Regions from separate parts of the Neorhizobium galegae bv. orientalis str. HAMBI 540 genome, predicted to be linked through region 1. Evidence: predicted binding sites of a transcription regulator. Region 1 holds the regulator's gene; the other holds the start of a gene.
The links. The regulator LexA, encoded in region 1, represses DNA repair genes until DNA is damaged. The targets are predictions, from matches to a motif close to TGTTCNNNNTGTGTTCNG.

Region 1 (4,750 bases):
AGCTAAGGCTGATCGGCCCGCCGCTGATGGTGACCGCTCTGCTGTTTTCCTGGCATGAGCGATCGATGCCCCTGGCGGATATATTGGTCTCGGAAGACGGGACGATGGTGGCGCTCGTAGACGAGGGACGGGTTACTACCAATCGCGCCCGCCCGCCTGATTTCATCTATGATCAGTGGAAGAGGGCGCTTCTGCTCGGCGACCCGACCAAACCGGATATGTCGCCAGCCAGAGACAAGCCGCCCGACCGCAAGCCATCAGGCGCAAAAAACGATAAGCGCCGTGAGTTGACCTCGGCGGAACTCGAAACCGTGAGGTTGCGAATAAGCCAGGTGACTTCCGCCCGCTTCACCTGCGAACCGAAGGCCTGGTGCGCCGCAAGCACGGACAACGCCATCATCGTGGCCGTAGAAGACGGCCGTTATGCCGGCGCTGCCTGCGACGCCGCCGATCTTGTCATCGCCCCGCGGGCACGCTTCGACCGATGCCGGTCCGGCGGACTGATGATCAATGGCACGACGCTCAGAAAGACCGGCGCGCTGGAGATTTCGTTGAACGGCACGGGCGACATACGACGCTGGCAGGTCCGTGCCGCAATGGCAGCCGAGGACAGGCCCTGGACCCGGCACCGCCACCATGATTGGCGAAGCCAGAGTTTCGACAACGCGTTGCCGGAACCGCTCCGGCAGCTGATCAGTGATAACGGCGGATGAGGCCGACGAGCTTGCCCTGGATCTTCACCCGATCAGGCCCGAAAATGCGGGTTTCGTAGGCGGGGTTGGCGGCTTCGAGCGCGATCGAGGCGCCGCGGCGGCGAAAACGCTTCAGCGTCGCTTCTTCATCGTCCACTAGCGCCACGATGATGTCGCCGGGATTGGCTGTCGTGCCGTTGCGGATGATCACGGTGTCGCCGTCGAGAATGCCGGCCTCGATCATCGAATCGCCCTTGACCTCCAGCGCGTAATGTTCTCCGGAGCCGAGCATCTCGGCCGGCACGGAGATGTCGTGCGTGTTGTTCTGGATCGCCGAGATCGGCACGCCGGCGGCGATGCGGCCCATGACGGGAACGGTCGTGGCGTTCGACGAGCCATCGTTGGCTGCGAGTTTCTGAGGTGCTGCGACCGGCTGCGGTTTGCCGAGGCTGCCCTCGATGACGCTAGGCGAAAAACCGCGCCGCGGCTGGATGCTTGGCGAATAAGCCTCCGGGAGCTTGATGACTTCCAGCGCGCGGGCCCGGTTCGGCAGGCGGCGGATGAAGCCGCGCTCCTCGAGCGCCGTGATCAGACGATGGATTCCGGACTTGGAAGCAAGGTCGAGCGCGTCCTTCATTTCGTCGAATGACGGCGGGATACCGGATTCCTTCATGCGTTCGTGAATGAACAGAAGCAATTCCTGTTGTTTGCGCGTGAGCATCTTTTGGCACCCTCAGAGTCGGAAACAAATCCAGAACGGACACTATATGTTCCATATGTGTTCCGCAAGTCCCTAAATTTCTGTGAAGTATGATGATTTTTTCTTCATAGATGCGTGCCAGATATCTGGTGTCACACCACTTGCGCGGCGCCAGCCCGCTGCCAAAGTAGCTTTGCGATTCCAATTCAGGGGGCCCTCGCGTGAACGCAAGACCGATCGATCATCTCGTGCTGCCGGTGGCGGGACTTACCGCTGCGCGTTCCAGGCTCACGGAGCTCGGTTTTACAGTTGCGCCGGACGCTTTTCATCCTTTCGGCACCGCCAATGCTTGTGTGTTCTTCTCGGATGGGACCTACCTGGAGCCGCTGGCTCTTGCCAACCGACGCCATGCGGGTGTTGCGGCAAAGCGCGGCAACGTTTTCACCGCCCGCGATCTCGCCTTCCGCAAGACGTCCAACCGGCAGGGCTTTTCCGCTCTCGTTGTCGCGACCCGGGACGCGATGGCCGATCATGCGCGTTTCAAGATGCGCGGCGTCTCGGCAGGCGAGGTGCTGGAATTTTCCCGCGGCATGACCCTGGCTGACGGTTCCGAGACGCAGGCGAGCTTCCGGCTGGCATTCGCCGGCGATCATCGCGCGCCCGAATTCTTCCTGTTTTCCTGCCAGCGCATCAACCCGCTGCCCGCAGATCGCAGTGGGCTGGAGCGGCATGCCAATACCGTTACCGGCCTGAGCGAAATCATCCTGTCGGCCCCGACGCCTGCCGATTTCGCTCCGCTGGTCGAACAGGTGCTGCTGACCAAGGCCGCGCCGGAGGCTGCACCGCTCCAGCTTGCCGCGGCCAATGCCCGCATCCGGATACTGCAGGATCGGGAGCTCGAGGCGGAATTTGCGCTTCAGCCGACCCCGGGCGCCGAAGGACTGCGCGGCCGGGCGGTCATCTTCAAAACCGCCGATCTTGCCGTGACAGAGATCACCCTTGCTGCTAATGACGTCGCATTCGTCCGCCGGGAGGGCCGCGTTCTCGTCTCGGCGGCACCCGGCCAGGGTGTTTTGTTCGGCTTCGAGGAATAGATCATGGAAGTTACCGCAAACTCCAGCGTCTCCGTCGGCGAAGGAGGCGGCAAGGTAGTTTTCGCGCAGAACGCAAAACTGTCGCTGATCGCCGGTCCCTGCCAGATGGAAAGCCGCGACCACGCCTTCATGATGGCAGGCGCGTTGAAGGAACTCTGCGGCAAGCTCGGCATCAGCCTCGTCTACAAGTCCTCCTACGACAAGGCCAACCGCACGTCGATTTCCGGCAAGCGCGGCATCGGGCTCGAAGAGTCGATGGAAATCTTCGCAGACCTGAAGCAGGAGTTCGGCTTTCCGGTTCTGACCGACATTCATACGGAAGAACAATGCGCTGTCGTCGCAAAGACGGTGGACATCCTGCAGATCCCGGCTTTCCTGTCACGCCAGACGGACCTGCTTGTCGCCGCTGCCAAGACCGGCCGCGTCATCAACGTTAAGAAGGGCCAGTTCCTGGCGCCCTGGGATATGAAGAACGTACTCGGCAAAATCACCGCGAGCGGCAATCCCAACGTATTGCTGTGCGAACGCGGCGCGTCCTTCGGCTACAACACACTCGTTTCCGACATGCGTTCATTGCCGATCATGGCGTCCATGGGCGCACCGGTGATCTTCGATGCGACGCATTCTGTGCAGCAGCCTGGCGGGCAGGGAGGCTCCACCGGAGGAGACCGCAGCATGGTGCCGGTCCTTGCACGGGCAGCGGTTGCCGTCGGCATTGCGGGCTTGTTCATCGAAACTCACGAGGATCCGGACAACGCTCCGTCGGATGGCCCGAACATGGTGCATCTGAAGAACATGCCGCAGCTCCTCGAAAAGCTGCTCGCCCTCGACGCCGTCGCCAAGGCGGCCTGAGCGCGCCCACAAAAAGCACGCAAACTGCTTCGATTGTAATTTTCGTGTCATTGATTATGAGACATTTTCAGTGACCTCGTGACGTCAAGTCCAAACCCAGGGAGAGACCCTTGACCGCCATCACCGATATCATCGCCCGCGAAATTCTCGACAGCCGCGGCAATCCGACCGTTGAGGTGGATGTCTATCTGGAAGACGGTTCGATGGGCCGTGCGGCCGTTCCGTCGGGCGCCTCCACCGGCGCACATGAAGCCGTCGAGCTGCGTGACGGCGGCAAGCGCTATCACGGCAAGGGCGTCGAAAAGGCGGTCGAAGCCGTCAACACCGAGATCTTCGATGCGATCGGCGGTTTCGATGCAGAGAGCCAGATCCATATCGACAAGACCATGATTGCGCTCGACGGCACGCCGAACAAGTCGCGCCTCGGCGCCAATGCCATCCTCGGCGTCTCGCTCGCCGTTGCAAAGGCTGCCGCCGAGACCTCGGGCCTGCCGCTCTACCGTTATGTCGGCGGTCCGAATGCGCATGTCCTGCCGGTTCCGATGATGAACATCATCAACGGCGGCGCTCATGCCGACAATCCGATCGACTTCCAGGAATTCATGATCATGCCGGTCGGCGCCGACACGCTGAAGGACGCCGTGCGCATGGGCTCGGAGATCTTCCACGTCCTGCGGAAGGAACTGGCGGCCCAGGGCCACAACACCAATGTCGGCGACGAAGGCGGTTTCGCACCGGGCCTGAAGAGCGCTCCGGAAGCCCTCGATTTCATCATGAAGTCGGTCGAGAAGGCCGGCTACACCCCAGGCGACGACGTCTGCCTGGCGCTCGACTGCGCCTCGACCGAGTTCTTCAAGAACGGCAAGTACGAGATGGAAGGCGAGGGCCGCACGCTCGAGCCGGAAGCCATGGCCGATTACCTCGCCGAGCTTGCAGCCAAATATCCGATCATTTCGATTGAAGACGGCATGGCCGAAGACGATTGGGCCGGCTGGAAGTACCTGACCGACAAGATCGGCGCCAAGTGCCAGCTCGTCGGCGACGATTTGTTCGTCACCAACTCGTCGCGCCTGCGCGATGGCATCAGGCAGGGCGTCGCCAATTCGATCCTCGTCAAGGTCAATCAGATCGGCTCGCTGTCGGAAACGCTCGATGCCGTCGAGACTGCCCACAAGGCGGCCTACACCGCCGTCATGTCGCACCGCTCGGGCGAAACCGAAGACTCGACGATCGCCGACCTCGCCGTCGCCACCAATTGCGGACAGATCAAGACCGGCTCGCTGTCGCGCTCCGACCGGCTTGCCAAGTACAACCAGCTTATCCGCATCGAGGAAATGCTCGGTCCGCAGGCCGTTTATGCCGGCCGCAGCGTCCTGAAGGCCTGACAGCCTCCTAGGTTCGACATTTTCATG
Region 2 (4,750 bases), 1.1 Mb from region 1:
GATCGCGGCCGCTTGCAAACAGCGCGCCGTGATCCTTCGCATTTGGAATACACCTGGAGGTGATGATGTTCGTGACCTCGGCATATGCGCAAACCGCGCCGGCCGCTACTGATCCGCATGCCGCGCCTGCTGGCGAAGCGCATACCGAAACCGGCGCTGCCCATGGCGGCGGCGTCTTTCCGCCGTTCGACGCGACCCATTTTTCGTCGCAGTTGCTTTGGCTCGTCATCACCTTCGGCCTCTTCTATCTTTTGATGAAAAAGGTCATCGTTCCTCGCGTCGGCGGCATTCTCGAACACCGCCACGACCGGATCGCTCAGGACCTCGATGAAGCCGCCCGCCTGAAGGCGGAAGCGGACGCTGCCGTCGAGACCTATGAAAAGGAACTGGCGGCTGCCCGTTCCAAGGGCCACAAGATTGCCGAAACCGCGCGCGAGGCCGCCAAGACCAAGGCTGCCGCCGACCGCACCGCGATCGAGGCCGAACTTGCCGGCAAGCTCGCTGCTGCGGAAACCCGCATCGGCGAAATCAAGGCAAAAGCTTTTGCAGAAGTCGGCCAGATTGCTGAAGAAACTGCCACCGCCATCGTCGATCAGCTGATCGGCGCCAAGGCGAGCGGCGACGACATCAAGGCTGCAGTCGCAGCCGCGAAGACGGAGGCCTGATCCTATGGCATTCGATGCAACATTTTTCGCATTCGTCGGCCTCGTTCTCTTCCTGGCCCTGGTCGTCTATCTGAAAGTGCCTGGCATGATGGCGAAGTCGCTCGACGAGCGCGCCGCCAACATCAGCAAGGAACTCGACGAAGCCAAGCGTCTGCGCGAGGAAGCGCAAACCCTGCTCGCCGAATACCAGCGCAAGCGCAAGGAAGCCGAAGCGGAAGCCGCACAGATCGTGGCTGTCGCCGAGCGTGAAGCAGCGGCTCTGACCGAGGAAGCTCGCCAGAAGACCGACGAATTCGTCACTCGCCGCAACGCGCTTTCCGAGCAGAAGATCAAACAGGCGGAAGCCGAAGCGATCGGCGCCGTGCGCGCTGCCGCAGTCGACCTCGCCATCGCCGCTGCCCAGAGCGTTATCGCCCGCAAGGCCGATGCCTCCACCCAGGACACGCTCTTCAAGGACGCCGTCGGCAAGGTGCAGTCGCGTTTGAACTGATTTCGGTCACATAAGAATTCAAAAAGGCCGGGCGAAAAACCCGGCCTTTTTGTTTTTGGAGAATGAACGAAGGACTTGCCGCGCATCAAGCCTCCGGCAGGTCGTCCTTCTTCAGCGGCCGAAAGCTCATGCGGTGCAGCGAGCACGGCCCATGCGCCTCGATACCGGCGCGGTGTTGCGCTGTCCCATAACCCACGTGATTGGCAAACCCGTAAGCCGGGAAGACCAGATGAGCGCGGGTCATCATCCGGTCGCGGGTGACTTTTGCGATGATAGAGGCAGCGGCGATCGAAACGGAGCGGGCATCGCCCTTGATGACCGCTTTACCGGGGCAGCAAAGCCCCTGCGGCACGTCGCGGCCGTCGGTGAGCACATAGGCCGGCGTGACGGCAAGCCCCGCCACTGCGCGGCGCATGGCGTCGAGGCTGGCGCGCAGGATGTTGCGTTCGTCGATATGGCGTGGGCTGGAGGCGGCGATCGAAACTTCGGCGGTCGCCATGATCGCCTCGAACAGAATTTCCCGCTGGCTGGCGGTCAATTGCTTGGAATCGTTGAGGCCGTCCGGAATATTGTCTGGGTCGAGGATGACAGCGGCGGCGACGACCGGGCCTGCCAGCGGACCGCGTCCCGCCTCATCTGTGCCCGCGACCGGCCAGTGGCCGGCCCGGCGTGCCACAAGTTCCAGACTGAAATCCGGAACCAGCGGAATGTCTTCGAAAAGCATCGGAGAATCGGGCGACGTGCGAGGTAACATGGCGGCAACCTCGCACGTCGTCCCGACCTCCTGCAACCCCCGGCCAAGCGATTGCGGCGTCGCTATCCACCGAGGGGCGGCGGTGGAACCCGGGGTATTTTTCCGACGCGGGGACAGGGCGGGTCGCGTCGGAAATGGGAATTTACAATCGAACCTGAATAAGGTCCGGTCAGAGCAGCGAGAGCTGGATGCCGCCGCCGTCGGGGCGCAGGAAGATGTCGTCGCGCAGCGGCAGGCCGCGCCGGACCATGCCGAGCCGCTTGGTCGCCATCTCGAAACGGCGGCCGATCTGCCAGGCATAGGGACCGGCGCCTCTCATCCGCTTGCCCCATTCGGCGTCGTAATCCTTGCCGCCGCGCATCGAGCGGACGAGAGACATCACATGCCGGTAGCGGTCCGGATAATTCTGCAGCAGCCAGTCGCGGAAGAGGGGGCTCACTTCCAGCGGCAGGCGCAGGAGCACATAGCTTGCTTCCGTCGCCCCTGCCGCATGGCCGGCGTCGAGGATCCGCTCGATCTCATGGTCGTTGAGTGCCGGAATGACGGGTGCCACCATGACCGCGGTCGGAATGCCGGCATCGGTCAACGCCTTGATGGCAGTGAGGCGCTTGGGAGGGGTCGAGGCGCGCGGCTCCATGGTGCGGGCAAGCTTGCGGTCGAGCGTGGTCACCGAAATCCCGACCTTCGCGAGCCCCTTGGATGCCATGTCGGCAAGAATGTCGATGTCGCGGGTAATCAGCGCCGACTTGGTGACGATCGCGACCGGATGATTGGCCTTCTGCAGCACTTCGAGGATCTGCCGCATGATCCGCCATTCCCGCTCGATCGGCTGATAGGGGTCGGTATTGGTGCCGATCGCGATCGCCCGCACTTTGTAGTCCGGGCGGCTTAGCTCCCGTTCCAGCAGTTTCGGCACGTCAGGCTTGGCAAACAGCTTCGATTCGAAATCGAGGCCTGGGGACAGACCCATGAAACTGTGCGTCGGCCGGGCGAAGCAATAGATGCAGCCATGCTCGCAGCCGCGATAGGGATTGATTGAGCGGTCGAACGAAAGGTCCGGCGATTCGTTGCGGGTGATCGCGGTGCGCGGCTTTTCCACCTGCACCTCGGTCTTGAACGGTTCGAGCTCCTCCAGCGTCTGCCAGCCGTCGTCGAAGGCCTCGCGGCGCTCCTCCTCGAAACGGCCGCTCGGATTGAGCCCCGCACCGCGTCCGCGACGCCGGTCGATCTCCACCCGAAGACCGGAGGATTGGACCAACGCATCGGCAATATCGGCCGTATGAGCAGGCGCGAAAGCGTCCTGCCGCAATTGATGCAGCTCGTTCATGGGTTAGCTCCTGAAGGGGAAATTCCCCGTTCCTGATGATTAAATTCCTAGCGCTGAAACAAGAACATTGCAAGAACAAAATTTGGAACCCGTGTTTCTGGTGTTCCTTGTTGCAATGCGTTACATGTCAGGGATGCTGACTGTCATCATGGAATGCCGCGATCAGGAATCCGAGCTGGCGCAGACGCTCTCGGTGCTCGTTTCCGCTGCGGTGGAGGGACTTGTAAGCGATGTCGTGGTGCTCGATCACGGTTCGCGGGACGGTTCCTCCAGTGTCGCCGATGCGGCCGGCTGCCGTTTTTATGGCCATTGGGACATCAAGGATATTTTGCGCGGCGCCCGTGGAGAATGGTTGTTGCTGGTCGAACCTGGCTCCCGGCTGCAGGGGGGCTGGATCGATGAGGTGATGGAATATATCGCGCTCAACAAGCAGCCGGCCCGCTTCGCGCCCGCCCGCAATTACCGGCGGCCGTTCTTCAAGCGCCTCGGCCGTGCCGTGCCGCCGCTGGAATACGGCATGCTGCTGCCGAAGCGGCAGGCGATTGCGCTCGCAAAGTCGGGGATGGACCTGGAAACGCTGGCGCGGGGCCAGAAGGTGGCGAAGCTCGCCAGCGAGATGATCCCGGCCTGGGTGGCCGCGGCCGTCAGGTAGCGCCTATTTGCCGCCGCGCTTCAGGTGCTCGTCGAGCCGCGGCATAATCTCGATGAAATTGCAGGGCATGTGGCGGTAGTCGAGTTGCGCCTTCAAAATGCCGTCCCACGCATCCTTGCAGGCGCCGGGCGAGCCCGGCAGCACGAAGATGAAGGTGGCGTTCGCCACCCCGCCGGTCGCCCGCGACTGGATCGTCGACGTGCCGATCTTGTCGTAGGAAATCCGGTGGAACACCTCCGAAAAACCGTCCATGCGCTTTTCGAACAACGGCTCCAGCGCCTCCGGCGTCACGTCCCGGCCGGTAAAGCCCGTGCCACCTGTGGTGATCACCACGTCGATATCGGGATCGAGCGTCCATTCCCGCACCTTACCGGCAATGCGGTCCTTGTCGTCCGGCACGATCGCTCGCGCCTTCAGGTCGTGGCCGGCCTCGGCGATGCGCGACACCAGCGTGTCGCCGGACTTGTCGTCGGCAGGCGTGCGCGTGTCGGAGACGGTCAGCACGGCGATGCCGACGGGGATGAAGGAACGGGTTTCGTCGCTCCGGTTCATTGGATTCTCTCGGGCACCTGTCCAACGGTTCTCACCGCCTGAAAATACCATTCCGGCTTCTGGCCGTTAAGGTTCTCCATCGCCTTTTCCGCCGCTTCGAAGGAAGGAAATATCCCGAAACAGGTGGCGCCCGAACCGGACATCCGCGTCAGCATCGTGCCTTCCGCGCCGATCAGGCTGGAAATCTGGTCGATCTCACGCACCAGCGAGCGCGCCGGCGGCTCAAGGTCGTTGCGCAGCATCTTCAGAAAGCTGATCCAGTCGCCGTCGAGCGCGCCGATCGGCGAATTGTCCTTCTGGGTCAGGCGGC

Region 2: a site for LexA is predicted at 3,297-3,314, ahead of RG540_RS02285 (PA0069 family radical SAM protein). Genes of this name have one in related genera too.

Annotation. Positions count from the first base shown of each region.
Region 1 covers NZ_HG938353.1:1,530,370-1,535,119, forward strand. Annotated here, with positions in the region: gene RG540_RS07845 (ComEC/Rec2 family competence protein) at 1-713, shown strand, start outside; gene lexA (transcriptional repressor LexA) at 694-1,413, opposite strand; gene RG540_RS07855 (VOC family protein) at 1,614-2,486, shown strand; gene kdsA (3-deoxy-8-phosphooctulonate synthase) at 2,490-3,338, shown strand; gene eno (phosphopyruvate hydratase) at 3,449-4,723, shown strand.
Region 2 covers NZ_HG938353.1:479,282-484,031, forward strand. Annotated here, with positions in the region: gene RG540_RS02270 (F0F1 ATP synthase subunit B) at 66-665, shown strand; gene RG540_RS02275 (F0F1 ATP synthase subunit B) at 670-1,155, shown strand; gene RG540_RS02280 (ribonuclease HII) at 1,241-1,909, opposite strand; gene RG540_RS02285 (PA0069 family radical SAM protein) at 2,079-3,236, opposite strand; gene RG540_RS02290 (glycosyl transferase) at 3,370-3,888, shown strand; gene moaB (molybdenum cofactor biosynthesis protein B) at 3,892-4,440, opposite strand; gene RG540_RS02300 (4-(cytidine 5'-diphospho)-2-C-methyl-D-erythritol kinase) at 4,437-4,750, opposite strand, start outside.